DNA from 4 places in the Streptomyces sp. NPDC107550 genome. Region 3 is predicted to be linked to each of the others. Evidence: riboswitches for the same ligand, from Rfam matches in the RefSeq annotation. Region 3 holds a riboswitch; each other region holds the start of a gene.
The links. A riboswitch is a leader RNA that binds a small molecule or an ion and turns the genes downstream of it on or off. The one in region 3 is predicted to bind cyclic di-AMP.

Region 1 (7,262 bases), on a different contig from region 3:
GCGGGGGCAGGATGCGGGGTGCCGTCCGGCGCGTCGGAGACGGCGGTGTCGGTGGCGGCGGTGTCGGGGCTCGCGGCGCCGGGCGCGGCCGCGTTGGGGCCGGTGCTGGCGGCGGCGGAGAGGGCTTCGGCGAGGCCGCCGAGTTCGACGTGGACGACGAGGACGGGCTTGGTGGGGACGGTGGCCGCGGCGGCGCTGAGGGCGGCGGCCAGCTCCGCGTCCTGGGCCATGCCCTCCCCGACGACCGGCATGGCGGTGACGACGACGGAGTCGGTCTTGTCGTCGGCCAGGGCGGCTTCGAGGGCGGCACGGAAGTCGTCGGGGGACGCCTCGGTGGTCAGGTCGCGGGGCGTCTTGGGGCGCAGCCCTTCGGACAGGCACACGTCGTAGGTGAGCAGGCCGAGGGATTCGGAGTTGCCGAGGATGGCGACGCGGGGGCCCGCGGGAAGCGGCTGGCGGGCCAGGAGGAGGCCGGTGTCGACGAGTTCGGTGATGGTGTCGACGCGCAGCACTCCGGCCTGCCCGAGCAGCGCGGAGACGGTGGCGTGCGGGAGGCGGGTGGCACGGACGGCGTGGCCGGTGGGGGCGGTGCCGCTGTGCCGGGCGCCCTGGACGACGACGAGGGGCTTGGCGGCGGCGGTGCGGCGGGCCAGACGGGTGAACTTGCGGGGGTTGCCGATCGATTCGAGGTACATGAGGGCGACGTCGGTGTCGGGGTCGTCGTACCAGTACTGCAGGACGTCGTTGCCCGAGACGTCCGCGCGGTTGCCCGCGGAGACGAACGTGGAGACGCCGGTCAGGCCGGTGACGCCGCCGCCCCTGCGGTGCAGCCGGGAGAGCAGGGCGATGCCGATGGCGCCGGACTGGGCGAACAGGCCGATGCGTCCGGGCCGTGGCATCTGGGGGGCGAGCGAGGCGTTGAGGCGGACGTCGGGTGAGGTGTTGACGATGCCGAAGGCGTTGGGCCCGACGATGCGCATACCGTGGCTGCGGGCCTGGCGGACCAGCGCGCGCTGGCGCTCGCGTCCTTCGGCGCCGCTCTCCGCGTAGCCGGCGGAGACGACGACGAGCCCCTGGACGCCGCGCGCGCCGCACTCGTCGACGACTTCGGGCACGTCGGGCGCGGGGACGGCGACGACGGCCAGGTCGACGTGGTCGGCGGGGTCGATGTCACGTACGGAGCGATGGGCGGGGACGCCGTCGATCTCGGTGAGGTCGTCGGGGAACGCCTTGTTGACCGCATACAGGCGGCCGGTGAAGCCGGCGTCCTTCAAGTTGGCGAGAACGCTGCGGCCCACTCCCCCGGGCGTGCGGCCGACACCGACGACAGCTACGGAGCCGGGGGCGAGCAGGCGCTGCACGGAGCGGGCCTCGGCGCGCTGCTCGCGCGCGTGCTGCACGGCGAGCGACTGTTCGGTGGGTTCGATGTCGAACTCCAGGCGGACGACACCGTCCTCGAAGCTGCGCTTCTGGGTGTATCCGGCGTCCCGGAACACCTTGATCATCTTGGTGTTGGCGGGCAGCACCTCGGCGGCGAAGCGGCGGATGCCGCGCTCGCGGGCGACGGCCGCGATGTGTTCGAGCAGGGCGGAGGCCACGCCCCGGCCCTGGTGGGCGTCCTGGACGAGGAAGGCGACCTCGGCCTCGTCGGCGGGGGCGGAGGCGGGCATGCCGCGCGCGTCGATGCGGTCGTAGCGCACGGTGGCGATGAACTCGCCGCCCACGGTGGCGGCGAGACCGACGCGGTCCACGTGGTCGTGATGGGTGAACCGGTGGACATCCTTGGCGGACAGGCGTGGATATGGCGCGAAGAAACGGTAGTACTTCGACTCGTCCGAGACCTGCTCGTAGAAGCTGGTCAGGCGGTCGGCGTCCTCGGTCGTGATGGGCCTGATCCGCGCGGTGCCGCCGTCGCGCAGCACCACGTCGGCCTCCCAGTGGGCGGGGTAGGCGTGCCGGTCCGACGGGGTCTCCATGCGGCAAGGGTAGAGCCGGGCACTGACAGGCGTCGGCGGTCTCCCACGGGTCGCGTCCCGCGCGCGTGAGGGGCAGGCTATGGAGGGCCGAAGGGCGGTGCGGATCGGGACCTGGGTCCGCGCGAGCACGTCCCGAGGTATGTGAGAATGGTCTAGACAACCGTGAGTCACCTGAAGGGCAGCATCACATGGCTGAGCGCCGCGTCAACGTCGGCTGGGCCGAGGGCCTTCACGCCCGCCCCGCTTCCATCTTCGTCCGCGCTGCCACGGCCGCCGGCGTTCCCGTGACGATCGCCAAGGCCGACGGCAACCCCGTCAACGCCGCTTCCATGCTCGCGGTGCTGGGCCTCGGCGCCCAGGGCGGCGAGGAGATCGTCCTGGCCTCGGACGCCGAGGGCGCGGACGCCGCCCTCGACCGTCTGGCCAAGCTGGTCTCCGAGGGCCTTGAGGAGCTTCCCGAGACCGTCTGACGCCCTGCCCCTTCCGGGGGCCAGGCCGGCAGTCGTCCCGGCATCACGGCGGAGCCGCGCGACCCCTTCGGGGAGGCGCGGCTCCGCCGTTCGCGCGTGCGGGCGTCTACGCGTTCGAGCCGTGAGGGTCTTCGCGTACGGGACTGCTGACGGCGGAGCATTTCTTCCATGCTGACGGACCACAGAAACCGAACGCGCAGGAATAGCAGAAATTCCCGCTCTCCCGCCACTCGACCCTTTCCCGTCAGGCCGCATCAAAGAGAACACCGACCGGTAAGTCAGGGAACTCACGACAGTGCCTCGCGGAGAATACCGACGCTTTCTCGTACAGCTTGTATACGGTCCCTTTGTTAATGCTGGAGCCGGGGCGTGTTGACGGCATGTTGCGAAGCCCTCACACGTTCGCTCGGACGAGGGATGCGGAGTCGGTGCGCGCCCGTCACCCGTTCGGCGTGGCGGGCCGCCAGCGCGCGGGCGCGTGTGGCGTCCCTGCGGGTCACGGCGTCGACGAGGGCGCCGCGCTCGGCCCAGGTGTCGGCGGGCCGCTCCGGCGCCTCGACCGCGTACATCCACTCGATCTTGTGCCGGAGCTGGGTCAGCACGGCGATCAGGCCCGGGCTGCCGCACGCCTGGACGAGCGTCTCCTGGAACCAGGCGCTCAGGGCCTCCAACTCCTGGCCGCCACCGTGCCGGGCGCGCTCCTGACCGAGCCTGACGAGGCCGTGCAGCACCTTGAGGTGGGCGTCGGTGCGGCGCTGGGCCGCGCGGGCCGCGCAGAGGGGCTCCAGCAGGGCGCGCATCTCCAGCAGGTCGGCGGCCTCCCGCTCGCTCGGTTCGGCCACGCACGCGCCCGCGTGCCGGCGCGTGACGACGAATCCCTCGGCCTCCAGGGTGCGCAGCGCCTCACGCACCGGGACGCGCGAGACTCCGTAGCGCCGCGCCAGTACCTCCTCGGTGAGTCTGCCGCCGCGCTCGTAGACTCCCGCGACGATGTCGTCGCGGATCGCCGTGCATACCGAGTGCGCGGGAATGCGCATGACCCGAACCTCCGCCTGGACCCGCGCGAAAACGCGCTCGATTTCCGCCGCGCCGAAGCGCGTCCGCTTCTTCCGCGCACCGGCCCGACGACTCTATTCCACCATTCTCGGAATTCCGGCGGAAGGCGGCGGCCGGGGGTCATTTTTGGGACACTGAATACCTGGCGGGGTGAAATCAGGCGGGAGAAACCGGCCCGCTACGCGCGCGTGGGGCAGGCGTCCGCATACGGCGACAGCCCCGGCTCGCGGGGAGCCGGGGCTGTCGTGACGCCGCTTCAGGCGCGGGGACCGGGGTCCGGGTCCGGGTCCGGGTCCGGGTCCGGGTCCGGGGTCAGACGTTGACGCCGTGAGCGCGCAGGTACGCGAGGGGGTCGATGTCCGAGCCGTAGTCGGGCGAGGTGCGGGCCTCGAAGTGCAGGTGCGGGCCCGTGGTGTTGCCGGTGGAGCCGGACAGGCCGATCTGCTGGCCCGGGGTGACGGACTGGCCGACGGAGACCCCGATGGACGACAGGTGACCGTACTGGGTGTACGTACCGTCATTCATCTTGATCACGATGTTGTTGCCGTACGCACCGCCCCAGCCGGCCTCGACGACCGTGCCCGCGCCGACCGCGTGGACGCTCGTCCCGGACGCGGCGTGGAAGTCGATACCGGTGTGGCTGCCGGAGGACCACAGGCCGCTGCTCGCCTTGTAGGCGGTGGACACGTACGAGCCGGCGATGGGCGGCACATAGGCGTTCAGGCGCTTGCGCTCGGCGTCGCGGGCGGCACGCTCCTTGGCCTCGCGCTCCTGCTTCGCCTTCTCCTCGGCCTTGCGCTTGGCCTCTTCCGCCTTGCGCTTGGCCTCCTCGGCACGCTTCTTGGCCTCGGCCTCGGCGCGCTTCTTGGCGGCGGCCTCGTCGGCGGCCTTCTTCTGCGCGGTGGCCTGGGCGTCGATCTGGGCGGCGAGCGAGTCGCCGATGGCGACGGCCTGCGTCAGTCCGTTCTGCTCGGCCGGGGCCGCGGCGTCGGCGGCGAGGGCGGGGGCCGCGAGGCCCGCGACGACACCGGTCGTGGTGAGCGCGGCGACACCGGCGACCTTGGCGGTCGTACGGGTGAGGCGGCTGGGACGACGATGCTTCCCGGTGGCACGGGTGAACGCCATGAAGGGGCTTGTTCCTTTCCTTCCCTCTCGCCTACCGGGTTAGCTGACGGGTTCGGAGCAGGAAGGTCTCCTACGGGGCCCTCCCCTCGCGGGAAGCGCGCCCGATTCACCCCAGGGACTGCGATGGGTCCCCGGCTCCCCTGGCTCGCGCCGTAGGGGGACTCGGCGATGACTGTCCGGTGTCGCGGGCGCGACGTGGGTCTGGCCGAACAGCCGGACCGACGCTAAGCGGGCCACCGTTCCCGCAACAAACAGATCGCTGTTTTTGTCGCGCATGCCACAGAGCAGACAGGCAACCTCCCCATCAAAACGGACATACGTGATCCGATAGGGGGTACGGCCGGACGTGATCGGTCCCACGCGCCGGATCGGTCCCACCCCACGAGACGGTTCAGCCCCACGCGACAGAAGGAGCCCCGGCGGTCGCGGTGACCACCGGGGCTCCCTGGCGCTCCTGACGTTTCTGGCGCTCCAGACGCTCGTCTTGCTCGTACGCGCGCGTGGCGCGACGGCTCAGCCCGCGACGACGCTCACGTCGCCGATGCCGAGCTCCCTGACGGGCGCCTCGATGCTCGCGGCGTCGCCCACGAGGATCGTCACCAGCCGGTCCGCCGGGAACGCGCTCACGACGGCCGCGGTGGCCTCCACCGTGCCCGTCTCGGCGAGCCGCTGGTACAGGTGGCCCTGGAAGTCGTCCGGAAGCTCCTGCTCGACCTGGTCGGCGAGCGTGGCGGCGACCGCGGCCGCCGTCTCGAACTTCAGCGGGGCGACGCCGACGAGGTTCTGCACGGCGGTGTCGCGCTCCGCCTCGGTCAGCCCCTCGGCGGCCAGCGTGCGCAGCACCGTCCACAGGTCGGCGAGCGCCGGGCCCGTGTTCGGCGTGTCCACCGAGCCGCTGATCGCCAGCATCGCCGCGCCCGTGCCGTCGGCCGTGGACCGCAGCACCTGCGCGAAGGAGCGCACACCGTACGTGTAGCCCTTCTCCTCGCGCAGCACACGGTCGAGACGGGACGTCAGGGTGCCGCCCAGGCAGTACGTGCCGAGGATCTGCGCCGGCCACACCTGGTCGTGCTTGTCGGGCCCGACGCGGCCGATGAGCAGTTGCGTCTGCACGGCGCCGGGCCGGTCCACGATGACGACCCGGCCGCGGTCGTCGGCGGTGACCGGCGGGGCGGCGAGCGGCTGCGCGGTGTCGCCGGTCCACGCGCCGAGCGTGTCGGCGAGCAGGGCGTCGAGGTCCACGTCCGTCAGGTCGCCCACCACGACGGCCGTGGCGGTGGCGGGGCGTACGTGCTTCTCGTAGAAGGCGCGGACGGCCGCCGCGTCGATCGCGCCGACGGTCTCCTCGGTGCCCTGGCGCGGGCGCGACATGCGCGAGGTCGCCGGGAAGAGCTGGCGGGAGAGCTCCTTGGCGGCACGGCGGGCCGGGTTGGCGCTCTCGTGCGGGATCTCGTCGAGGCGGTTGCGTACGAGCCGCTCGATCTCGCTGTCGGCGAAGGCGGGCGCCCGCAGCGCGTCGGCGAGCAGGCCGAGCGCCTTGGCCAGCCGGGAGACCGGCACCTCCAGGGAGACACGGACGCCGGGGTGGTCGGCGTGCGCGTCGAGCGTGGCGCCGCAGCGCTCCAGCTCGGCGGCGAACTCCTCGGCGGAGTGCTTGTCGGTGCCCTCGGAGAAGGCGCGCGCCATGATCGTGGCGACGCCGTCCAGGCCGGCGGGCTCGGCGTCGAGCGGCGCCGCCAGGTTGATCTCGACGGCGACGACCTGCTGGCCGGGCCGGTGGCAGCGCAGCACCGTCAGGCCGTTGCCGAGGGACCCGCGCTCGGGCGCCGGGAACGCCCACGGCTTGGGGGCGCCGGCCTGCGGCTGCGGGTGGAACTCCATGCTTGCGAGCTGCTCGGTCACCGGCCCGCCTCCTCGTCGCTGTCGTCGCTCTCGTCTTCGGAACCGGCGGGGGCGGTGGGCTCGTACACGAGGACCGCGCGGTTGTCGGGGCGCAGGCGGGCCTTGGCGACCTCCTGGACCTCCTCGGCGGTCACGTCCAGGACGCGCTGCACGGCGGTCAGGGCGAGCTGCGGGTCGCCGAACAGGACCGCGTAGCGGCACAGTTCGTCGGCGCGGCCCGCGACCGTGCCGAGCCGGTCCAGCCACTCGCGCTCCAACTGGGCCTGCGCGCGCTCCATCTCCTCCGGCGTCGGCCCCTGCTCGGCGAACCGGGCCAGCTCCTCGTCGACGGCGGCCTCGATGACGGGCACCTCGACATCGCCGGAGGTCTTCACGTCGAGCCAGCCGAGCGAGGGCGCGCCCGCGAGGCGCAGCAGGCCGAAACCGGCGGCGACGGCGGTACGGTCGCGCCGCACGAGGCGGTTGTACAGGCGGGAGGACTCGCCGCCGCCGAGGACGGTGAGGGCGAGATCGGCGGCGTCGCACGCGCGCGTGCCGTCCTGCGGGAGCCGGTAGGCGGCCATGAGGGCGCGCGCCGGCACCTCCTCCTCGACGACCTCGCGCACCTGACCTCCGATCACGTCCGGCAGGGAGCCGTCGCGCGGGGCGTCCTTGCCGTCGTGGCCGGGGATGGAGCCGAAGTACTTCTCGACCCAGGCGAGCGTCTGCTCGGGGTCGATGTCGCCGACGACGG
Region 2 (7,262 bases), on a different contig from region 3:
GCGTCGGCGCGCAGGCCCGCGTACCGGGTGGCCGACGGCGGCTACGAGAGCGTGCGGGAGCTGCTGGCGTCGTACGGGGTGGGGTTCCCGGTCGCCGAGTTCGTGACGGACGCGGTCGGCGCCGTCCTGGCCGCGCGGCGCACCGGGTACCCGCTGGTCCTCAAGGCGATGGGCCTCGCGCACAAGACGGAGGCCGGCGGGGTGGCGCTCGGGATCGCGGACGAGGGGACGCTGCGGGCGGCGTTCACGCGGATGCGGGCCGCGACCGGGGCCCGGCGGTACGCCGTGGAGGCCATGGCGGCGCCCCCGTACGCCTGTGAACTCATCGTCGGGGTGCGCCGGGACGCGGCGTTCGGGCCGGTCGTCATGGTCGGCGCGGGCGGGGTGAGCGCCGAGTTGGAGGCGGACACGGCGCTGGCGCTCGCGCCGCTCGATCCGCCACGCGCGCGTGCGCTGCTGCTGGAGTTGCGGCACGCGCCGCTCCTGACGGGCTGGCGGGGCGCTCCGGCCGCGCATCTGGAAGCGGCCGCGGCGGCCGTGTGCGCCGTCGCACAGGCCGCCGTCGACCACCCCGAACTGGCGGAGCTCGAGGTCAATCCCCTGCTGGTGCATCCGGGCGGGGCGCTCGCCCTGGACGCGCACGGGGTGCTGGCGCGCTGAGCGACGCCGCTGCGGCGCCGGGTCCGCTCTCCCGGCGCCGGGTGCGCGCCCCGCACGCGTAGAAGACCGCGCCGAGAGCGACGAACAGGGCGAGCGGAACGACCTGGCTGAGCGTGTAGGCGAGGCGCTGGCCCGCGAAGGAGGCGGGCAGCGAGTCGGCCGCGCTGCCGGCCGTGCCGAACCAGCCGACGCCGAACCCGGGCCAGATCAGCACGACGACCGTGAACGCGACGAACCCGGTGGCGAGACCGCTCACCACGCGCGCGCCCGCGCGTCCCCCCGGCACGGCGTAGGGGCGCGGCTGGTCGGGGTATTTGCGGCGCAGCACGGCGAGGCTCGGGAACGTGATGACGTACGAGATGAACGTCGTGCAGATGGTCAGGCCGAGCCCGGCGGCGAAGTACTTCTCGCCGTTGCCGCCGGTGAGGTTGAGGGCGACGACGAGGAGGACCGAGGCGAGGACGGCGGAGAGCAGGTTCACGCGGACCGGGGTGCCGTGCTTGGCGGAGATGTGGCCGAGCCAGGCCGGTCCCGCGCCGTCCGCGCAGGCCACGCCCTGGGCCCGGTGCGCGCCCATCGCCCAGGTGACGCCCGAGGTGAGCAGGCCGAGGATGAGTCCTGCGGCGGCGATCCCGCCGCACACGGAGCCGAGGCCGGTGAGGGTGACCGTGCCGTCGGCGGCGATGGAACCCCCGTAGACGGTGAAGACGGCCTTGCAGGCGTCGATGAAGCCGCCGAGGCTGCCGATCTCCTTGGCCGGCAGGACGAACAGGATGCCGAGGATCGGGCCGCCGTACAGCAGCACGGCGGCGAGACCGGAGCGCAGGATCGACAGGGGGATGTCGCGGCGCGGGTTGCGCATCTCCTCGGCGGCGGAGCTGGGCAGTTCGAAGCCGACATAGTTGAAGATCAGGACGGGGACGAGCGCGATGAATCCCGTGTACGTGGGCGCGAACTCGTCGGCGGGAAGGGCGTGCACGCCGTTCTCGGCCGCGTAGACGATGACGGAGACGAGGAAGAAGCCGAGCAGGACGACGCGGGCGACGGCGCCGGTGATGGGCACCCACTTGCCGACGCGCACGGACTGCACGACGGCGAGCGCGCCGCCCCAGATGAACACAAGCCCGGCGACGTACTTCCAGGCGCCGGGCAGCGGGGTGAAGAACTCCTCCCAGGTGGTGAGGGCGATGATGCACAGGCTGCCGCCCACCCAGACGGGGTTGGAGATCCAGTACAGGAGCTGGTTGACGCCCGCGACGAGCCGCCCGAAGGCGAGCCGCGTCCACACGTAGGGGCCGCCCTGTACGGGGAAGGCGGCGCCGAGTTCGGCGACGAGCAGGCCGTACGGCAGGAAGAACACGAGGGCGAGGACGGCCATCCAGGTCAGTCCCTCGGGGCCCTGGGCCGCGACCGAGCCGATGGTGTCGAGGCCGACGAGGGTGCAGATGAGGAAGAACAGGACGTCCAGGCGACGCAGGTCCTTCCGGAGCCGGGAGCGTTGTTCGCTCCAGCCTTCCGAGAGGTCCGGGCCGCCGGGAGCGCCCGGGGCGGACGGGGACGGGGACGAGGAGTGCGGCGGCGCTTGGGTCACGGGATGCTCCTGGCGACGACAGGACTGCTCCGACGGGAGCCCGCTATTGACTGAATGGACAGTCAGTAGCGGGGGATACAGTCGGGACTGTGGCGCGCGTCACGAGAGGGTGTCAAGCCTCCTGCACGAAGCGGTGTCCGGGGCGCCGGGAGGCCGGCTGTCAGTGCGAGCACTTAGGGTTACCGCGTGACCAGAGTCCGGTTGAGCGTGGCCGAGCGGCGTGAGGAGCTGCTCAAGGCCGCCATCGAGCAGATCGAGGCGCGCGGGGTGGCGGCCGTGCGCATCGCCGACGTGGCCGCGGCGCTCGGCGTGAGCAATGCGCTGGTGCTGTACCACTTCTCCACGAAGGAGAAGCTGGTGGCGGCGGCTTTCGCGTACGCGGCGGAGGGCGATCTGGCCCGTCTGACCAAGGTGGTCGGGCGGCGCACGAGCGCGCTGAAGCGGCTGCGGGCGGCGGTGCGGTGGTATGCGCCGACGGGGCAGGCGAAGGGGTGGCGCCTGTGGATCGAGGGCTGGGCGGCGTCCCTGCGGGAGCCCGCGCTGCGGGAGGTGGCGAGCGGCCTCGACCGGCGCTGGAAGGCCGCGCTCGCGGAGGTCATCGCCGAGGGGGTCGCGGCGGGTGAGTTCACGTGCCCCGATCCGGCGGCGTCGGCGCTGCGCCTCACCGCCCTCCTCGACGGCCTCGCCGTCCAGATGACGGCCTACCCCGGCGCGGTCTCCCGCGCCCGCACCCAGGAGTGGGTGGACGAGGCGCTGGCGCGGGAACTGGGGCTTGAGCGGACGGACTTGACGACGCCGGGCCGGTAGGCGTTACGGGGGCGGGGTGTTGGGGCGCGGGCCGCTAGCCGTCCCGGGAGCCAGGTTTTGGACGCGGGCCAGCAGCCGTCCCGGGGCGGATGCCGGAGCGCGGGCCGGTTGTGGCGCGGCCGGAGCGCCGGGGCGTTCGACCCCGGACCGGTGTTGCGGGTGCGGCGTTTTCCGGCGCGGCCGGTTCGCCGGGGGCGGATGCCGGAGCGCGGGGCGGTTACGGCCCGGCGGGGCGCCGGGGCCTTCGCTGCCGCGCGGGAGTTGCGGGCCCGGCACCCCGAAGAACCCCGAGCCCCGCCGAAGAACCCCGGGCCCCCGCCCCACCCCGTACGCCCGCGCAGCGCGACGCCCGTCGGCCATGGCGTCAGGAGACCGCCTGGAGGTGGGCCTTGATGGTGTGGGGGTCGCGGAAGCCCTTGGCCTGGACGCGGTCGCCGGAGGACTCGCCCCGCAGACGGCGGCCGATCCACGGGACGAGGAACTCGCGGGCCCAGTGGATGTCGTCCCGCCGCACCTCGAACGTGCCGCGCGGCGGCAGCGCCGGCCAGGGCTGCTCCGGGTCGGCGGGGACGTCGAGGCCGAGGGCCTGGGCGGCGCGCAGGGCGACCCGGGTGTGCCCCTCGGGCGAGAGGTGGAGGCGGTCGTCGTCCCAGGCCCGCCGGTCCTGCACGGAGCGCAGCGACCACAGGTCGAGGACGGGGCAGCCGTAGCGGTCGGCGATGGCGCGCACATGCATGTTGTACGTGGCGATCTTGCCGCGCAGGTGCTTGAGGACGGCGACGTCCCGCGTGTCGAAGCCGGTGGCGACCATGACGGTCCCGGCGGCCTCGCTGAGCCGCGCGACGGCCTTCTCGAACCGCTCGGCGACGTCGTCGGGGTCGGTGCCGGGCCGGATGATGTCGTTGCCGCCCGCGACCAGGGTCACGAGGTCGGGGGCGAGTTCCATGGCGCGCGGGAGCTGGTCCTCGACGATCTGGTCGAGGAGCTTGCCGCGCACCGCGAGGTTCGCGTACTGGAAGGTGTCCTCGGGCGCGCGGTCGTCCAGGAGGACGGCCAGCCGGTCGGCCCAGCCCACGAAGGTGCCGTCCGGCCCGGGGTCCCCGACGCCTTCGGTGAAGCTGTCCCCCACCGCCGCGTAGGACCGAATCGTGCGCCCGCTGAATGATCTCGATTCGTTTGCCACGACCACACATCTTTCACCCTGGCCTGTGACCTACGCCATCGTAGGTAGGGGTTGACGTGGGGTGATTTAACCCACTCGGCACCCCGGGAATATCCCGGGGTGCCGAGTGGATCACGCGTGTCGCGCGGGAGCGGGCGTCAGAGCGAGACGCCGTGGGCGCGCAGGTACGCGACCGGGTCGACGTCGGAGCCGTAGTTCGGGGACGTACGGATCTCGAAGTGCAGGTGCGGGCCGGTCACGTTGCCGGTGGCGCCGGAGAGGCCGATCTGCTGGCCGGCGCTGACGCTCTGTCCGGCGGAGACGCCGAGGGAGGACAGGTGGGCGTACTGCGAGTAGTGGCCGTCGGCGTGCTGGATGACGACCTGGTTGCCGTACGCGCCGCCGTCACCGGCGGAGACGACGGTGCCCGGGCCGACGGCCTTGATGGGCGTACCGGTGGGCACGACAAAGTCGGTGCCGGTGTGGTAGCCGCTGGACCACATCGGGCCGTTCTGGTGGTACGGGGTGCCCTCGGCGCCGTCGACGGGCTTGACGAAGCCGCCGGTGGAGGCGGCCGGCTTGGCGGGGGTGCTCGCCGGGTTCGCGGAGGTCTGCGCGGCGCCGCCGCCCGCGAGGGTGAGCTTGGCGCCGACCTCGATCAGGTCGGCGTTGCCGCCGATGACGGACTTGTTGTCCTCGTACAGCTTCTTCCAGCCGCCGTCGACGTGCTGCGCCGAGGCGATCTTGGAGAGCGTGTCACCGGCCTTGACCGTGTAGGTCGGGGCGGTGGCGGCCTGGGCGCCGGTCGCGCCGATCAGGGGCAGCGCGAGCGCGGCACCGCCGACGGTGGCGAGTGCGGCGGCGCGGCCGATACGGAGGTTCTTGGGGCGGCGGTGCTTTCCCTGTGCGAACATGCGGGTTTTCCTCTCCGTCGCCTACGAGGTGAGCTGTCGGGTTCGGGCTGGAGATGCCCGGCCGGTGCCACGCGGTGGAACCGGCTTCACCCCTAGCCGCATGGGGGAGTTCCCCGGCGGCGTACTGCCTGTGGGTCCCCCGCTCCTGCCGTCACGGGTGTCGTGGTTCGGAGTTCCGGGCGGCGGCAGGACTAGGCGTTCCGACCGGAATGACTCGGACCGTAAAGGAGTGCCGACAGCGGCCACAAGCGAGGAATTGGAAAGGCCGGGGCATTTCTTGATCATTACGGAGTTCACCGTGTCACCCTGCGTCAAGGGCTTTTGCTTTGCGGCGCGAAATCACCGGGAATTGAGTGCAGCGAATTCCGGGGCCGCCGCCACACACCGTCACGGGTATGAGCCTGCTCACGAGGGTCCCACAACGTCCGTACATTCCCTGACAGTTCAGGGCAAATAGGGCACTTCAGACGGATGGTTGCCCCGGGAACCCATGTCGTATCGTCAACAACGCGCCCGCCGGCGAGCCGCGCCGGCCGGTGTCCGACCGGGAGGAGCCCCCGTGACGCAGCACGCCCCGTCCACCGAGCCCGAGCTGACCGGAGTGCGCAACTTCCGCGATGTCGGCGGCCTCCCCACCGTGGACGGCCGGCGTCTGCGCCCCGGCGTGCTCTTCCGCAGCGGCCATCTCGCGCATGCCACGCCCGAGGACGCCGCGTTCCTCGCCGGGCTCGGCCTGCACACGGTCTTCGACTTCCGCAACGCCGCCGACCAGCGCCTCGAAGGCGCCGACGTGGAACTCCCGGGCGTGCGCAACGTGAACCTGCCGCTGTCCGACCCGGCCGACGGCGCCGAGTTCTGGCAGATGGTCCGCGACGGCGACACCGAGCAGCTGCGTGCCCTGCTCTCCGAGGGCCGCGCCGCGCACCGCATGATCACCTCGTACCGCACGATGATCGCCCACCGCACCGCCGAGCACAGCCGCGTCCTGCACGCGCTCGCCGAGGACAGCGTCCCGGCGCTGATGCACTGCGCGGCGGGCAAGGACCGCGCCGGACTCTCGATCGCGGTGACGCTGCTCGCGGTCGGCGTCGAGCGGGACGCCATCGAGGCGGACTACCTGAAGTCGAGCGAGAAGCACCGCCGCTACAAGATCCGCCGCAGTGCCACCGGCGTTGACGCCCACTCCCCCGAGGTCATGGAGCTGCTCGACCCCCTGTTCGACGCCCGTACCGAGTACCTCGGGGCCGCGTTCGAGACCATCGAGGAGACCTGGGGCGGCACGGACGCCTACTTCGAGAAGGGCCTCGGCCTCTCCCCCGCCACCCGCGAGCGGCTGCGCGAGCGCCTGCTCGACTGACCGGCCCGCGGGCTACTCGCCGCCGCCGAGCGTGAACAGCAGATAGATGAACGCGGCGAGCGCGTGGCCCGCGAAGACATAGACGACGAGCCGCACCCACAGACCGCGCGGCAGCTTGTCCTCGATGTTGCGGCCACCGGGCCGCCGTGCGTCGCTCATGTCAGACCTCTCGGATCGGTCCCGCGGCCGGCCCGAGACACAGGGCGGCCGTCGGGCTCTGCAACAGCGTGTGGACGAACAGAAGCTCGGCCCCGCCCTGGTCCGCCGCGGCGATCCGGTGCGGGGTGAGCGAGTCGAAGTGGGCGCTGTCCCCCGCGTCCAGCCGGTACGCGGTGTCCCCGAGGCGCAGCCGCAGCCGCCCCTTGAGGACGTACAGCCACTCCTCGCCCGGGTGGACGCGCACGATGTCGCCCTGCGAGCCATGGGGTACGTGGACGCGCAGCGCCTGCATGCCGCGGCCGGGGGCGCCGGCCTGGAAGTAGGTCCAGCCGCCGGCCTCGGTGGGCTCCATGGAGCGGGCGCGCACGACGGCGTCCCGGTCGGCGGGGGTCTCGCCCAGCAGTTCGGAGACCGTCGTACCGTAGGTACGGGCGAGCGCGAGCAGCATCGGCAGCGAGGGCTGGCGCTGGCCGGTCTCCAGGCGGGACAGATGGGCCGGCGACAGACCGGCGGCGCGGGCGGCGGCCTCCAGGGTGAGGGCGGCGCGGCGGCGCAGGGCGCGGAGCTGGGGCGCGACGGCGGGCAGCTCCGGAGGTTCCGGAGCCTCCTCCG
Region 3 (7,262 bases):
GTGCTGCGCAGGCGGGCCCGGCACGACCGGGCCGGCGACGACTTCGCGCGGCGGGAGCGGGAACTGCTGGAGGCGCTGTGGCAGCGGCGCGGATACGCGGCGGCGGCGCTCGCGTACGGGGCGCGGGCGGCGGCCCCGGCGCCCTGGCCGCCGCCCGGCCCGCCCGGGTACGCGGCCCCCTGGCCCCAGGGCGCCGCACACCCCCCGTACCGCTACTGACAGCCGCCTGCGCGAGCGCCGCCGGAGCCATACACCCGTACGCGCTGACGCACGTACGCCCTTACGCGCTGGCGCGGTCGAGGCGGGTGAGGTCGGACTCGGTCAGTTCGAGGTCGGCGACCGCGAGCAGCGCCGGCAACTGCTCGACCGTACGCGCGGAGGCGATCGGCGCGGTCACCGTGGGCTGCGCGGCGAGCCAGGCGAGGGCGACGGTCGGGATCTGCGCGTCGCGCTCCTGGGCGATCTCGCCGAGGGCGGCGAGGACCTTGCGGCCGCGCTCGGTCTCCAGGTGCTTGCCGGCGCCCTCGGCGCGCGCGCTGTCGACGGTCACGCCGGGGCGGTACTTGCCGGTGAGGAAGCCGGCGGCGAGCGCGAAGTACGGCACGGCGCCGAGCCCGGCGCGGGAGGCGACGTCCTGGAGGCGGCCCTCGTAGGTGTCGCGGGAGACGAGGTTGTAGTGCGGCTGGAGGGCGACGTAGCGGGCGAGGCCCTCGCGGTCGGAGAAGTCGAGGGACTCCTGGAGCCGCTCGGGCGAGATGTTGGAGGCGGCGATGTGCCGGACCTTGCCCGCCCGCACCAGCTCGTCGAGCGCGCCGATGATCTCCTCGACGGGCGTCTCGGGCTGGTCGAAGTGCGTGTAGTACAGGTCGATGTGGTCGGTGCGCAGGCGGCGCAGGGAGGCGTCGGCGGCGGCCTTGATGTTGTCGGCGCTCAGGCCCTGGTACTCGGGGTGCTGGCTGACCTTGGTGGCGATGACGACGTCGTCGCGGCGGCCTCGGCGGGCCAGCCAGTTGCCGATGACGGTCTCCGACTCACCGCCCTTGTTGCCTTCGATCCAGGCCGAGTAGACGTCGGCGGTGTCCACGAAGTTGCCGCCGGCGGCGGTGTAGGCGTCGAGGACGTCGAAGGAGGTGGGCTCGTCGGCGGTCCAGCCGAAGACGTTCCCCCCGAGGGCGAGCGGGAAGACCTCCAGGTCGGAGGAGCCGAGCTGACGAAGAACGGAAGAAGTCATGCTCTGCGTCAACACCCGTGCCGTGGGCCGTATTCCGGCGCGGGCGCCCCTGGCGGATCAAGGACGGGCAAAACCGGCGGCCCTGGCGTCGGGGGGTTGCCGCCAGGACCGCCGGGGTCACAGAAGCCGGACGGACCGCGGGGACCGTACGGAATGAAGGGACCGTACGGACTGAAGGGGCCGCAGGGACTGGAGGGGCCGGGGCTCCGGGACCGTCAGAGCGTGAGGCCCTTGCCGCGCAGCCAGGCCGCCGGGTCGATGCCGGTGGCCTGCCCGCCGGGGTGCACCTCCAGGTGGAGGTGGGCGCCGGTCACGTTGCCCGTGGCGCCGACGCGGCCGATGACGTCGCCGGTGCTGACCTTCTGGCCGACGCTGACGTTCATCGAGGACTGGTGGCAGAACCACAGCTCGGTGCCGTCGTCGAGGGTGAGGACCGTGCGGTAGCCGTACGCGCCCGCCCAGCCGGCCTCCGTGATGGTGCCGGAGTGGATGGCCATGATCGGGGTACCGGTGGAGGCGGCGAAGTCCAGGCCCGTGTGGTAGCCGGAGGACCACATGGCGCCGGGCTGCCCGAAGGTGCCGGTGAGCGTGTACGAGGCGACGGGGAGGCGGAAGCTCTTGGCGAGCTTGGCGAGACGCTCGGCCTCGGCCTTGCGGCGGGCCTCCTCCTTGGCCTTCGCCTCGGCCTTCTCCTTCGCGTCGGCGGCCTTCTTGTCGGCCGCCTCCTTCTTCTGGGCGGCCTCTTCGGCGGCCTTCTTCGCGGCGGCCTCCTCGGCGGCGCGCTGGGCGGCGCTGTCGGCGGCGTCCTGCTGCGTCTCGGCCTGCTGCATGATGCGGGCGCGCAGGGCCTCGCCCGCGTCGCCCTGGGCGCCCCCGCTCATCGCGGTGAGCGGGGCGGCTTCGGCGCCTGCCGGGGCTGTGTCGTCGCCGGAGTCGTGGGAGATGAGGGCGCCGACGCCGGGCAGCGACTTGGCCTCGGGCAGCGAGTCCTTGACGGCGCTCAGGTCGGGCATGGATATCCGGACGGCGGGCTTGCCGCCCTGCGCGGTGGCGATGCCGCCCGCGCCGACGGCGGCGATGACGCCGACGCCGAGGACCGTGGAACTACGGGCGAGGCCGCCGCGCTGGCGGGCCACGCGGTGCCGGCCGCGGACGGGGCGGACGCTCTCCTCGGTGGGGTTCCACTCCTCCCAGCTCTCGCGGGGGGCGCCGAGTTCGTCGTCGCTCGGCGGGTAGGAGAACTCGGGGGCAGGCCGGTTGGACGCCACGGGGGCGCGCTCCTTTCCTTCCTTCTCGCCTACCGGGTTAGCTGACGGGTTCGGAGCAGGAAGGTCTCCTACCGGCATCGTGGATGCCCGATTCACCCCAAGTTGGTGGTTCCCCGGCTCCCTTGCGGGATTAAGCGCGTGCGCGCGGAGCCGTCTCTGGTGACGGCTGGGACGACCGCGCTGCGTTATCGAACGTTAATAGACAGCCGACAGTAATTCCAAGCCGTTCCCACTGATCGTTCACGACTCTGGCCAGGACTTATCGGGGCACGCGTGGGCGGATACGGGCGAGTTGACCGTACGTCACCGCGCACCGGCCCTTCACATGGAACTGACGGAGTGTCAATTGTTATGCGGTGAGGCGTCGCCCGGTCACCCCCTGTCACCCTGGCCCGGGCCCACCGAGTCGGGCATCAGGGCCGGCGTACGGCGAGCAGCGCCATGTCGTCGCTCGCGCCGCCCCCGGTGTGCTCGCGGACCTCTTCCACGAGCGTGGCGAGCAGATGGTCGGGGCCGGGGAAGACGCGTCCTGCGAGCCGGGCGGCGGGGTCGTAGAAGACGCCGCGCGCGTCCCGCGCCTCGGACAGCCCGTCGGTGTACAGCAGGAGTGTGGCGGCGGGCGGGAAGTCGGCCTCGGTGGCGTGGTCGGGCCAGGTGCCCAGTTCGCTCATGCCGAGCGGGAGCGCCGCCTCGTCCGGTCCGACGACCCGTACGGTGCCGTCGCCGTGCAGGACGATGGGCTCGGGGTGCCCCCGGTTGAGGACGCGGACCCGGGCCGCGCCCGGCGGGAACTCGGCGAGGACGGCCGTCGTGAACCCCTCGAAGTCGTCGATGCCCCGGCGTCTGACGCCCTCCCGGGCCAGCGCCCGCTCCAGGCGCTGGGCGACCGCCTCCAGGGTGCCCTCCTGCTCGGCCGCCTCCCGGAACGCCCCGATGACGACGGCGACGGCGGCGACCGCGCCCATGCCCTTGCCCCGCACGTCCCCGACGATGATCCGGACCCCGTGCGGCGTGTCCTGTACGGCGTAGAGGTCGCCGCCGATGAACGCGCCCGCCTGGGCCGCCTCGTACCGCGCGGCGATGGCGAGGCCCCCGATCCGCCCCGCCGGCTCCGGCAACACCGCGAGTTGCGCCGCCTCCGCGATCCGGCGGGCGGACGCGAGCTGCTCGCTGCCCCGGCGCACGATCCTGTTGATGAGGCAGGCCAGCACACACACGGTCGCCACGGTCGCCATCTCCGTGTAGACGTCCGTGTCGAACAGCGCGGAGAACCGCAGGTGCACGGCGAAGATCGCGGCGATGGACGTGACGCCCGCGAGGATGGTCGCCCCCAGCGAGAAGAACGGCGCGACGACCAGCGGCGCCGCGCTGAACAGGGGCGAGCCCGCGAATCCGGCGGGGGTCGTGTACTCGTACAGCGCGCCGCCCGCGATCAGCAGGACCGGCAGGAGCCGCAGGAAGGCACGCGTGGTGTGGTCCTCCGACGCGTGTGCGTGCCGTCCTCCTCGCTGCCCCACCGCTCGTCTCCTGCCGCGTCCAGCGCCTGGTTCTTGGCGTCTCACCAAGGGTTCCCGCGCGCGCCCGCACCGGCGACCGCTGTGACCCGTACGGGTGAGCGGGGGCCTGGGCCGGACGAGGGCGACGGGCCTCGGCGAGAGGGCCGGAGACAGAAAAGAGACCGGGCCGGAATCCTCATCGGATTCCGGCCCGGTCCTTCAGTAGCGGGGACAGGATTTGAACCTGCGACCTCTGGGTTATGAGCCCAGCGAGCTACCGAGCTGCTCCACCCCGCGTCGGTGAACCCAACAGTACGCATGTGGGGAGCAGAAAGCCAATCGGTTCCCGCGCGGCCCGCGCGGGGCGGGTCCTACAGGTCGAACTCGTGCGGCGCGAGGCCCAGCATCAGGCACGCCTCGCGCACGACGGCCCGCTCGGTGGCGTCGAAGTCGCCGTCGGCGCCGCCGATGACGATGCCGATCTGGATGACGGCCCGCGCCTCGTTCTCCTTCTTCTTCGCCTTGGCGATCTCCTGGAGGACGGTGACCTTGCCGAAGTCGAAGTCGGCGACGAGCTTGTCGAGGTTGGCCTCGAAGCGCCGCTGGAGGTCGTCGCCGGGGAAGTTCTGGAGCACCTCGTTGCTCGTGATCAGCTGCGCGACGCGGCGCCGCTCGGCCGGGTCGACCGTGCCGTCGGCGGCGGCGACCAGGGCGCACATCGCCATGGAGGCGTCCCGGAACGCCCCGGACTTCAGGTCGTTCTTCTTCGCCACGAGCTGCGTCTGCATCGTGGACGCGGACTCCTTGATGCGGTCCCACAGGGCCATACGTCACTCACTCCTCGCCGTTCGGTTTCTACAGCGATGTAGAAACTACGGGCGGGGCGCGGAAGTTCCGGGGGCCGTCCTCGCACACTCACTCGGGGGGCGGCGCCGGGGCCGCGCCGCCGAGCGAGGCGCACCAGGGGCACTCCCCCTCCCCGTGTTCGTCGCGCGCCGGCGCGCAGAGCCAGAAGTCGTCGGGCACCTCGAAGCGCACTCCGCTGACGTACTCGTCGCGCTCCTCGCGCCCCAGCCACCTGTCGTCCATGTGATCGTCCAAGGTCGCCCGGTGAACAGTCCTGGTCGCGCGCGTCCCCTCACCGCACCGCGCGGGGCCGCGCCCCTCCACGATGGCACCGACCGCCCCCGCCGCCGGGGCAATTCACCGGTCCGTGGCGTGCCCGCGGCACGCCGGTTCGCCGGGTAGACCTGACGAGTGGGGCTCGGCCGTCCTCCGTATCGGTTGCCCGGCCCCGCTCGTTGACACGGCATGATCTCCACTCGACGCGCCCTGACCGCCGCCCTGCTGCTCGCCGCCGGCACCTCGGCCCTCGCCGCGCCCGCCGCGCAGGCCGCCCCGCTCCTCGACGGCAAGCCCATCTCCCCGATGGAGACGATCGACTCGGTCTCCACGCTCGCCGTCCCCGCGGACCAGCGCGCCCAGATGCCCAGCACCACCGCGCAGCTCTCCGGCCTGAACCGGCTGAGCGAGCTGCACCAGGCCACCGACCTGGTCGCCCCCGTCACCAACGCCCTGCCCTCGGTCCAGTAACCACGAACAAACCGCGCCCGCACACGACGATGGCGGTGACCCCCGGCCGGGGGTCACCGCCATCGTGCTGGAACCGGCGCCTCAGTGGTTGGCGACACCGTTCCCGGACAGGACCGGGATGTCGTTCAGGAGGTGCGACAGCGGCTCGTCGCCCTTGGCCTGCGTCGAGTTCTCCACGCACTGCTGGTTCTGCGGCGCCGACAGGATCGGGACGTCCTGGACCGCGACCGGCACCAGGCCGACGAGCGAGCCCACGTTCGCCTTCGCCGGCAGGCCGACACACGGCTTGTTCAGCGAGCCCTGGACCAGGCCGAGCTGCGGGCTCATGTCGCCGTGGGTCTCGGAGTTGCCGTACGCCTGCTGCGCCCCGTTGCCGCTGTTGGAGGTCGTACCGGTCTCATCGCCGATGGCCAGCGCCTGCGGGGCGGCCACCGCGGAGAGCCCGGCGACGGAGGCGGCGATGGTCGCGGTCGCCCACAGCTTCTTCTTCATGGGTTTTCCCTTCGATGCAATGCGTTGCGAAAACGGAGCTACGCGAGGATCAACTTCCCACGCCGTGTACCGGTTGCGGTCCGAAACCCGTTCGGCTCATCGCCCGAAAGACACGCGCCCCGCACGCCCCCGGAAAACCTCCCGTACGCCCCCGTACGCCCCCGTGGTGAATTCCCGTACGGCGACGCGGACGGAGCATGCGGTAACCCTTTTGCCGCATAGTCGGATTGACGCCACTCGCCGGCGCGGTAGGAGACGGGGAAACCGCCGGACGACAAAAGGCGAACGTCATGGAAGGTCCGCACGCCCGCTGGAAACGCCGGGCCCTCATCCCGTCGAGCAGAACGGCCCCGGAAAACCCGACCGACACCCCGCTGTACGACAAACTCGTCGCGCGCCGGGAGGCCGAGGGAAAGACCGTTCCCGGCCGCTACGACAAGGAATGGCACGCCATCGCCACCCGCGACATCTGGCCCCGCACCCTCTGATGCGTACTGCTTGATCCGCGCTCCCTGATTCGGGCGCCGGAAAAAGGCACAAAAAATTCGGGCCGCCGGTATGGGCGGCGGCCCGAACGGTGTGGCAGGTGCTCAGTTGTTGGCGGCACCGTTGCCCGAGAGAACCGGGATGTTGTCGAGGATGTGCGAGAGCGGCTCGTCGCCCTTCGCCTGCGTCGAGTTCTCCACGCACTGCTGGTTCTGCGGGGCCGACAGGATCGGGACGTCCTGGACCGCGATCGGCACGACGCCGACCAGCGAACCGGCGTTGACCTTGGCGGGCAGGCCGATGCAGGGCTTGTTCAGCGAGCCCTGGATGAGCGCCATCTGCGGGCTCATGTTGCCGTACGTGGCCGAGTTGCCGTACGCCTGCGAGGCGCCGTTGCCACTGTTGGACGTGGTGCCCGTCTCGTTCCCGATCGCCATGGCCTGCGGAGCCGCCGCCGCCGCGATACCGACGAGAGAAACGGTGGCAGCCGCGGCGGCCACAGCCTTCTTCATCATGGGTTTTTCCCCTTCATTTGCTGGTGCGAGCACCCGGATCAACTGCGTTCGGCGGCATCGGTTGCTCCCGTTCACCCGGACGGGGCTGTGTACGAACCTTTCCGTGGCGATAATCAGACTTCTCGGCCTTCCGAACATCTTCTCTCTCACTCGAACCGATGCTGGAAACCGGGCCGTTCGG
Region 4 (7,262 bases), on a different contig from region 3:
CGCGCTCGCCGGCTCGGGGCGCGAGACGATGCCGGCGCTGGAACTGCTGCCCGGCGCGTACGACCTGCCCGGGGCCCGGCTGCTCGACCTCGTCCAGGTCATGGACCGCATCCGGCGGGAGTGCCCCTGGTCGCGGCTGCGCACCCACGAGGACCTCGCCAAGTACGCCATCGAGGAGGTGTACGAGCTGGTCGAGGCGATCGAGGCGGGGGACCGGGAGGAGCTGCGCGAGGAGTTGGGGGACGTGCTGCTCCAGGTCGTCTTCCACGCGCGGATCGCGGAGGAGGCGGACGAGGACGCGTTCTCCATCGACGACGTCGCCGGGGGCATCGTCGACAAGCTCATCCACCGGCATCCGCACGTCTTCGGCGACGAGGTCGCGGCCTCTGCGGAGGAGGTACGGGAGATCTGGTTGCGGCGCAAGGGGGAGGCGAAGCGGCGGGAGTCCGTGACGGACGGGGTTCCGCTGGGGCAGCCGGGGCTGGCGCTGGCGGCCAAGCTTGGGGCTCGGGCGCGGGCCGGGGGGATTCAGGTTTCCGTTCCCTCGGGGGAGGGGGTCGGGCCCGAGCTTCTTGCGGTGGCCCTTCGGGCGGAGGAGCAGGGGGTTGATCCTGAGGCGGCCCTCCGGGAAGCGGCCCGCGCCTACCGCACGCAGATCCGCGCCGCCGAGGGCCTATAACTCCCTCGACCCCTACTCCCCTGGGCGGGGACGGCCCCGGTAAGTGGTCATCTGCGGGCCGGTGGGGCGTCTCGCGCAGTTCCCCGCGCCCCTAGCGAGTTCTCCAGCCGGAGGCTGCTTGTAGCTGAGGTTGCGCAGTTCCCCGCGCCCCTGACGGGGCGTTGCCCCTGGAGGTTGTCGTTCACCTGCGGGCCGGTGGGGGCTGGTCGCGCAGTTCCCCGCGCCCCTGAGGGAGCGGGGCTTCGCCCCAGCCCCCCAGGGGAGGAGGCGGCGACGCAGTCGCCCCGACAGGGGCGCGGGGAACTGCGCGATCAGCCACGACGAAAGTCGAGGAAATTCACCGGCCGGGGCCACCCACCTGCCTAGGGGCGCGGGGAACTGCGCAACGTTCAGGTCAGCGGGGCTCACCCGGAGAACTCCCTAGGGGCGCGGGGAACTGCGCGAGCAACCACGACGCAGCCGTGAGACGACGAACCCGCCCGAGAAGGCCCCCCGCGGAGCGGCCGGCGCTGGGGTGTAGGCCCGCCAAACAGGGGCCACCGGAGACGTTACCTTCGGAGGGTGACAACGCCCCCCGCCAGCCGAAACACCCCCACCCCCGAACTGTTCACCTGGGAGTTCGCCAGCAACCCGTACCCCGCGTACGCCTGGCTCCGCCACCACGCCCCCGTACACCGCACGACCCTCCCCAGCGGCGTCGACGCCTGGCTGATCACCCGGTACACGGACGCCCGCCAGGCCCTGGCGGACCAGCGCCTGAGCAAGAACCCGGACCACCACGCCGAGCCCAGCCACGCCAAGGGCAAGACCGGCATCCCGGGCGAGCGCAAGGCCGAGCTGATGACGCATCTGCTCAACATCGACCCGCCGGACCACACGCGCCTGCGCCGCCTGGTGTCGAAGGCGTTCACCCCGCGCCGGGTCGCGGAGTTCGCCCCGCGCGTGCAGGAACTGACGGACAGCCTGATCGACGGGTTCGCGGCGAAGGGCGAGGCGGACCTGATCCACGAGTTCGCGTTCCCGCTGCCCATCTACGCGATCTGCGACCTGCTCGGCGTCCCGCGCGAGGACCAGGACGACTTCCGGGACTGGGCGGGCATGATGATCCGGCACGGCGGCGGCCCGCGCGGCGGCGTCGCCCGCTCGGTGAAGAAGATGCGCGGCTACCTCGCCGAACTGATCCACCGCAAGCGCAGCGACCCCGGCGACGACCTCATCTCGGGCCTGATCCGCGCCTCCGACCACGGCGAGCACCTGACGGAGAACGAGGCCGCCGCGATGGCGTTCATCCTCCTGTTCGCCGGTTTCGAGACGACCGTGAACCTGATCGGCAACGGCACGCTCGCCCTGCTCACCCACCCCGAACAGCGCGCGCGGCTCCAGGAGTCGCTGGCGGCGGGGGAGCGGGGCCTGCTGGAGACCGGCGTCGAGGAACTGCTGCGCTTCGACGGGCCCGTGGAGCTGGCCACCTGGCGGTTCGCCACCGAGCCGCTGACCCTCGGCGGGCAGCACATCGCGGCCGGCGACCCGGTGCTCGTGGTGCTGGCCGCCGCGGACCGGGACCCGGAGCGGTTCGAGCGGCCCGACACCCTGGACCTGTCCCGGCGTGACAATCAGCACCTCGGCTACGGCCACGGCATCCACTACTGCCTCGGCGCGCCCCTCGCCCGCCTGGAAGGACAGACCGCGCTCGCCACGCTCCTGACACGCCTTCCGGACCTGCGACTTGCGGGGGAACCGACCGATTTGCGGTGGCGTGGAGGGCTCATCATGCGCGGACTGCGCACGCTGCCCGTGGAGTTCACACCCCACCAGAACTGACGCGGTGTCAAGAATGTGACTTTCACGTGATCTCCGCTGCATCGACTTGTGACGGATGTTCGAAGACCGCTACGTTCACCAGTCACCGCGACACGAGCACCACCGGTACCACCTGTCGCGCGCAGCAACTGTCTCCGCGAAAGGCATCCGCATGCTCTCCGGGAACGGCCGACACCGTCGCCCCCGTCAGGCCCCTGCCCTCGTCGTCGCCGCCGGAGTCACCGGCAGCGCCATAGCGATCCCGCTGCTCGCCGCGTCGAACGCGACCGCCGCGACCACCGCCACCTGGGACAAGCTCGCCGAGTGCGAGTCGGGCGGCCAGTGGAGCCTGGACGCGGGCAACGGCTACTACGGCGGCCTCCAGCTCTCCCAGGAGATGTGGGAGAAGTACGGGGGCCTCGACTACGCCCCGACCGCCGACCAGGCCAGCCGCTCGCAGCAGATATCCGTGGCCGAGAAGGTCCTCGACGCGAAGGGCCCGACCGCCTGGCCGAGCTGCTCGCTCACCGCGGGCCTCACCAAGAGCGACGACTCGGCGGACGTGGACCCGGGCGCGAGCCTGCCGCCGCTGCTGCCCTCCGGCTCCGCCGACCCGACGGGCCTGCCGAGCGGCTCCCCCGACAAGGGAGACAAGGATCACGCCGACGCGGACGCCTCGCAGAGCCCGTCCGCGAAGCCGTCCGCCGACGCCTCCCGGCACCCCTCCGACGACTCCTCCGGCAGCAAGCGGACCGACAGACACGCGGACCGCCCCGACGCCTCCGCCCCGGGCCAGACCTCCGACGACCCGTCAGACGCGCCCTCCGCTGAGGCGGGCGCCCACGGCACCGACGGCACGGACGAGACCTCCCGTACGGGCTCCTCGGCCACGCACGCGCCCACCGCGCCCGGCGCCGACGCCTCCGCCGACGACTCCGCCGGGGGCCGGCACCGCGGGGACCGCGCGGCGGACGACACGGACGCCTCCCGCGAGGGTGAGGGGCGTCACGCCTCGCGCGGCGAGGGGCGCGACGGACAGACGTACACGGTCCGTTCCGGCGACAACCTCTGGGACATCGCGGACGCCCATGACGTCCGTGGCGGGTGGTCCGCGCTGTACGAGCACAACAAGCGGGAGGTCGGTTCCGACCCCGATCTCATCCTCCCTGGTCAGAGTCTGGATCTAGGGCTCAAATCGGGTGAAAAGTAACGACGGTTCATGACCGATTGATGGCCCTTTGTCCGCTTTTGCGAGAATGAGAGATGGGTCTCAAAGGGCCTGATCGTCTTTGAAATCGGGCGGATCGCCTGCTTACGGTCTGACCGCTCGCCAATGCGGGCCCCGATGGACGTCACGCCGAATCCTGCCAACGTCCGTACGGGAACAGTCGACGCGTCAGCGCCGTAGGCAGGAGCGGGGGACCCAGGTAGGTGCCGCACCGGACGAAAGCCGGAGCGGCTTGGGGTGAAGCCGCGCACAAGGATGCGCGGCCGGGCACTCACTGGCCCGAACCCGACAGCTCACCTCGTAGGCGTCGGTGAGGGGATCTCTCCATGCTGTTTTCCAGCAAGGGCAAGCACCGCCGCCCGTCCAAGGCCGTCCGTGTCGCCACGCTCGCCGGTGTCGCCGGCGCCGCTGTCGCCGTACCGCTGATGGGCGCCACCAACGCCTCCGCCGCCTCCACCTCCGAGTGGGACCAGGTCGCGCAGTGCGAGTCCGGTGGCAACTGGTCGATCAACACCGGCAACGGCTACTACGGTGGCCTCCAGTTCTCGGCCTCCACCTGGGCCGCGTACGGCGGTACCGCCTACGCGTCCACCGCCAACCAGGCCTCCAAGGCGCAGCAGATAGCCGTCGCCGAGAAGGTTCTCGCCTCCCAGGGCAAGGGCGCCTGGCCGAGCTGCGGCGTGGGCCTCTCGGGTGCCTCCACGTCCAACTCCGCGCCGGCCCCGGCCCAGCCGAAGCAGCAGGCCCAGCCGCAGCAGCAGGAGCGGCAGGCCGAGCAGCCCGCCAACCGTTCGCAGCAGCGTCAGGCTCCGCAGCCGCAGCAGCAGCCCCAGCAGCAGCCGAAGCCGCAGGCTCAGCCGCAGCAGCAGGAGCGCAAGACCGTCACGACGCCGACCGGCAAGACGGTCAAGAAGGGTGACGGCGAGTACAAGGTCGTCTCCGGTGACACGCTGAGCAAGATCGCTCAGGCGCACGGGACGTCTTGGCAGAAGCTGTTCAAGCTGAACGGTGACATCGTCTCCAACGCTGACCTCATCTACCCGGGGCAGCAGCTTCACCTGAAGTAAGCGGTGCGCTCCGCGTAGGTACTGGAGGCCGGCGGACCCCCAGCACCCCCCCCGAACCCCCTGCCCTTCCCTGGGCGGGGGGTTCGCCACGTCCTGCCTCCGGCGGGTGAGTGGCCGGCCGCGCAGTTCCCCGCGCCCCTGACGGGGCACTACGCGTGCGTGGTCACCTGCGGGCCGGTGGGGCTTCTCGCGCAGTTCCCCGCGCCCCTGGGGAGTTCTCCAGGCGGAGGCTGCTTGTAGCTGAGGTTGCGCAGTTCCCCGCGCCCCTGAGGGAGCGGGCCTGCGCCCCGGCTCCCCAGGGGGGGGGAGGTGGCGACGCAGTCGCCCCTCCAGGGGCGCGGGGAACTGCGCGACCAGCCACGACGAAAGTCGAGGAACCCACCGGGCGGGACCGCCCACTCACCCAGGGGCGCGGGGAACTGCGCGAAACGTTCAGGGCAGCGGGCCTCGGCCTGGTAACTCCTCAGGGGCGCGGGGAACTGCGCGAACCTCAGCCGCAAGCGGCCTCCGCCGGAGGACTCCCCAAACGGCGACGCGGGGCAGCCCCCCGCCCGAAAGATGGCCCGCTCACCCCCGGCGGGACAAGTGGGGGCGGAAGTCCTGGGCGGAAGGCCCACCCCCCTTGGGGGCGCTGGGAAAGCACACGGTGCCTAATTGTTTCGCACGGAAACATTTCGCTCTCGGCGTTGTCCACGAGACGGTCGGTCGGCTGGCCGATGCTCCCGAGCCGGTTAGGCTCAGGGGGAGGCGGGCCCGAACACACGGCCCACCGCAGACCGCGTCACATCCCAGAAGGAGATGCTCGTGCCGTCCATCGACGTCGTCGTAGCCCGGGAAATCCTGGACTCCCGAGGCAACCCCACGGTCGAGGTCGAGGTCGGCCTCGACGACGGAAGCACCGGCCGTGCTGCCGTCCCGTCCGGCGCCTCCACCGGTGCCTTCGAGGCCATCGAACTCCGCGACGGTGACCCCAACCGCTACCAGGGCAAGGGCGTCGAGAAGGCCGTCCTCGCCGTCATCGAGCAGATCGGCCCGGAGCTGGTCGGCTACGACGCCACCGAGCAGCGCCTGATCGACCAGGCCATGTTCGACCTGGACGCCACCGACAACAAGGGCTCGCTCGGCGCCAACGCCATCCTCGGCGTCTCGCTCGCCGTCGCGCACGCCGCGTCCGAGGCCAGCGACCTCCCGCTGTTCCGCTACCTGGGCGGCCCGAACGCGCACCTCCTGCCGGTGCCGATGATGAACATCCTGAACGGCGGGTCGCACGCCGACTCCAACGTGGACATCCAGGAGTTCATGATCGCCCCGATCGGCGCGGAGTCCTTCTCCGAGGCCCTGCGCTGGGGCGCCGAGGTCTACCACACCCTCAAGAAGGTGCTGAAGACCAAGGGCCTGTCCACGGGCCTCGGCGACGAGGGCGGCTTCGCCCCGAACCTGGACTCGAACCGCGCCGCGCTCGACCTGATCCTCGAAGCGATCAAGGAGGCCGGGTACATCCCCGGCCAGCAGATCGCGCTCGCCCTCGACGTCGCCGCCTCCGAGTTCTACAAGGACGGCAAGTACGAGTTCGAGGGCAAGTCCCGCTCGGCCGCCGAGATGACCGAGTACTACGAGGAGCTCGTCTCCGCGTACCCGCTGGTCTCCATCGAGGACCCGCTGTACGAGGACGACTGGGCCGGCTGGAAGGTCATCACGGACAAGCTGGGCGACAAGGTCCAGCTCGTCGGCGACGACCTCTTCGTCACCAACCCCGAGCGCCTCGCCCGCGGCATCGAGGAGGGCTCCGCCAACGCCCTGCTGGTCAAGGTCAACCAGATCGGCTCGCTGACCGAGACCCTGGACGCCGTCGAGCTGGCCCAGCGCAACGGCTTCAAGTGCATGATGTCCCACCGCTCCGGCGAGACCGAGGACGTCACCATCGCCGACCTGGCCGTCGCCACCAACTGCGGCCAGATCAAGACCGGTGCCCCGGCCCGCTCCGAGCGCGTCGCCAAGTACAACCAGCTCCTGCGCATCGAGGAGATCCTCGACGACGCCGCGGTCTACGCCGGCCGCAGCGCCTTCCCGCGCTTCAAGGGCTGACCCGTAACAGGGCGGTAGTTACGTACGTCCCCGCACTCGGTCCCGTACCGTGTGCGGGGACGTACGCACGTGAGGCAGGGGAGGCGGGAGAGGCGATGCCGGGCAAGCTTCGCGACAGGGACGCCGACGGCGGCCAGGCCCGCTTCTCCACCGCGACGCGGCTGCGGGTGCTCGGCGAGCAGACCGCCGAGCGGGTCTACCGCTCGCAGAGCAGGCGCCAGGCCCGCCGCTCCCGGCTCACCGGCCGCGCGGCCCTGCTCGCCCTGGTCCTGTGCACACTGGTCGTCGCGCTCGCGTACCCGATAAGGCAGTACGTGTCCCAGCGCGGCGAGATCGCCGATCTGCGGCGCCAGCAGCAGGAGGCCAAGGAGCGCGTGGACCGGCTCCGCGACGAGAAGGCCCG

Region 1: another riboswitch for cyclic di-AMP. It lies ahead of ACZ7LY_RS01815 (M23 family metallopeptidase); the one in region 3 lies ahead of ACZ7LY_RS09065 (M23 family metallopeptidase).
Region 2: another riboswitch for cyclic di-AMP. It lies ahead of ACZ7LY_RS31760 (M23 family metallopeptidase); the one in region 3 lies ahead of ACZ7LY_RS09065 (M23 family metallopeptidase).
Region 4: another riboswitch for cyclic di-AMP. It lies ahead of ACZ7LY_RS27555 (transglycosylase family protein); the one in region 3 lies ahead of ACZ7LY_RS09065 (M23 family metallopeptidase).

What each region holds. Positions count from the first base shown of each region.
Region 1 is NZ_JBVKBC010000001.1:420,994-428,255, forward strand. Features, by position in the region: gene ACZ7LY_RS01800 (bifunctional acetate--CoA ligase family protein/GNAT family N-acetyltransferase) at 1-1,976, opposite strand, end outside; gene ACZ7LY_RS01805 (HPr family phosphocarrier protein) at 2,165-2,446, shown strand; gene ACZ7LY_RS01810 (GntR family transcriptional regulator) at 2,797-3,483, opposite strand; gene ACZ7LY_RS01815 (M23 family metallopeptidase) at 3,815-4,627, opposite strand; cyclic di-AMP (ydaO/yuaA leader) riboswitch at 4,641-4,805, opposite strand; gene ACZ7LY_RS01820 (M16 family metallopeptidase) at 5,141-6,508, opposite strand; gene ACZ7LY_RS01825 (M16 family metallopeptidase) at 6,526-7,262, opposite strand, start outside.
Region 2 is NZ_JBVKBC010000041.1:43,808-51,069, forward strand. Features, by position in the region: gene ACZ7LY_RS31740 (acetate--CoA ligase family protein) at 1-660, shown strand, start outside; gene ACZ7LY_RS31745 (APC family permease) at 593-2,251, opposite strand; gene ACZ7LY_RS31750 (TetR/AcrR family transcriptional regulator) at 2,438-3,058, shown strand; gene ACZ7LY_RS31755 (SGNH/GDSL hydrolase family protein) at 3,423-4,241, opposite strand; gene ACZ7LY_RS31760 (M23 family metallopeptidase) at 4,379-5,134, opposite strand; cyclic di-AMP (ydaO/yuaA leader) riboswitch at 5,140-5,310, opposite strand; gene ACZ7LY_RS31765 (tyrosine-protein phosphatase) at 5,694-6,491, shown strand; gene ACZ7LY_RS31770 (DUF6126 family protein) at 6,504-6,650, opposite strand; gene ACZ7LY_RS31775 (helix-turn-helix domain-containing protein) at 6,652-7,262, opposite strand, start outside.
Region 3 is NZ_JBVKBC010000005.1:20,972-28,233, forward strand. Features, by position in the region: gene ACZ7LY_RS09055 (PrsW family intramembrane metalloprotease) at 1-219, shown strand, start outside; gene ACZ7LY_RS09060 (aldo/keto reductase) at 281-1,231, opposite strand; gene ACZ7LY_RS09065 (M23 family metallopeptidase) at 1,447-2,499, opposite strand; cyclic di-AMP (ydaO/yuaA leader) riboswitch at 2,511-2,646, opposite strand; gene ACZ7LY_RS09070 (PP2C family protein-serine/threonine phosphatase) at 2,913-4,016, opposite strand; tRNA gene ACZ7LY_RS09075 (tRNA-Met) at 4,219-4,292, opposite strand; gene ACZ7LY_RS09080 (tellurite resistance TerB family protein) at 4,367-4,822, opposite strand; gene ACZ7LY_RS09085 (hypothetical protein) at 4,911-5,084, opposite strand; gene ACZ7LY_RS09090 (hypothetical protein) at 5,307-5,588, shown strand; gene ACZ7LY_RS09095 (rodlin) at 5,670-6,080, opposite strand; gene ACZ7LY_RS09100 (hypothetical protein) at 6,371-6,568, shown strand; gene ACZ7LY_RS09105 (rodlin) at 6,671-7,081, opposite strand.
Region 4 is NZ_JBVKBC010000028.1:13,331-20,592, forward strand. Features, by position in the region: gene ACZ7LY_RS27540 (nucleoside triphosphate pyrophosphohydrolase) at 1-679, shown strand, start outside; gene ACZ7LY_RS27545 (cytochrome P450 family protein) at 1,241-2,500, shown strand; gene ACZ7LY_RS27550 (transglycosylase family protein) at 2,652-3,689, shown strand; cyclic di-AMP (ydaO/yuaA leader) riboswitch at 3,870-4,029, shown strand; gene ACZ7LY_RS27555 (transglycosylase family protein) at 4,034-4,774, shown strand; gene eno (phosphopyruvate hydratase) at 5,573-6,859, shown strand; gene ACZ7LY_RS27565 (FtsB family cell division protein) at 6,955-7,262, shown strand, end outside.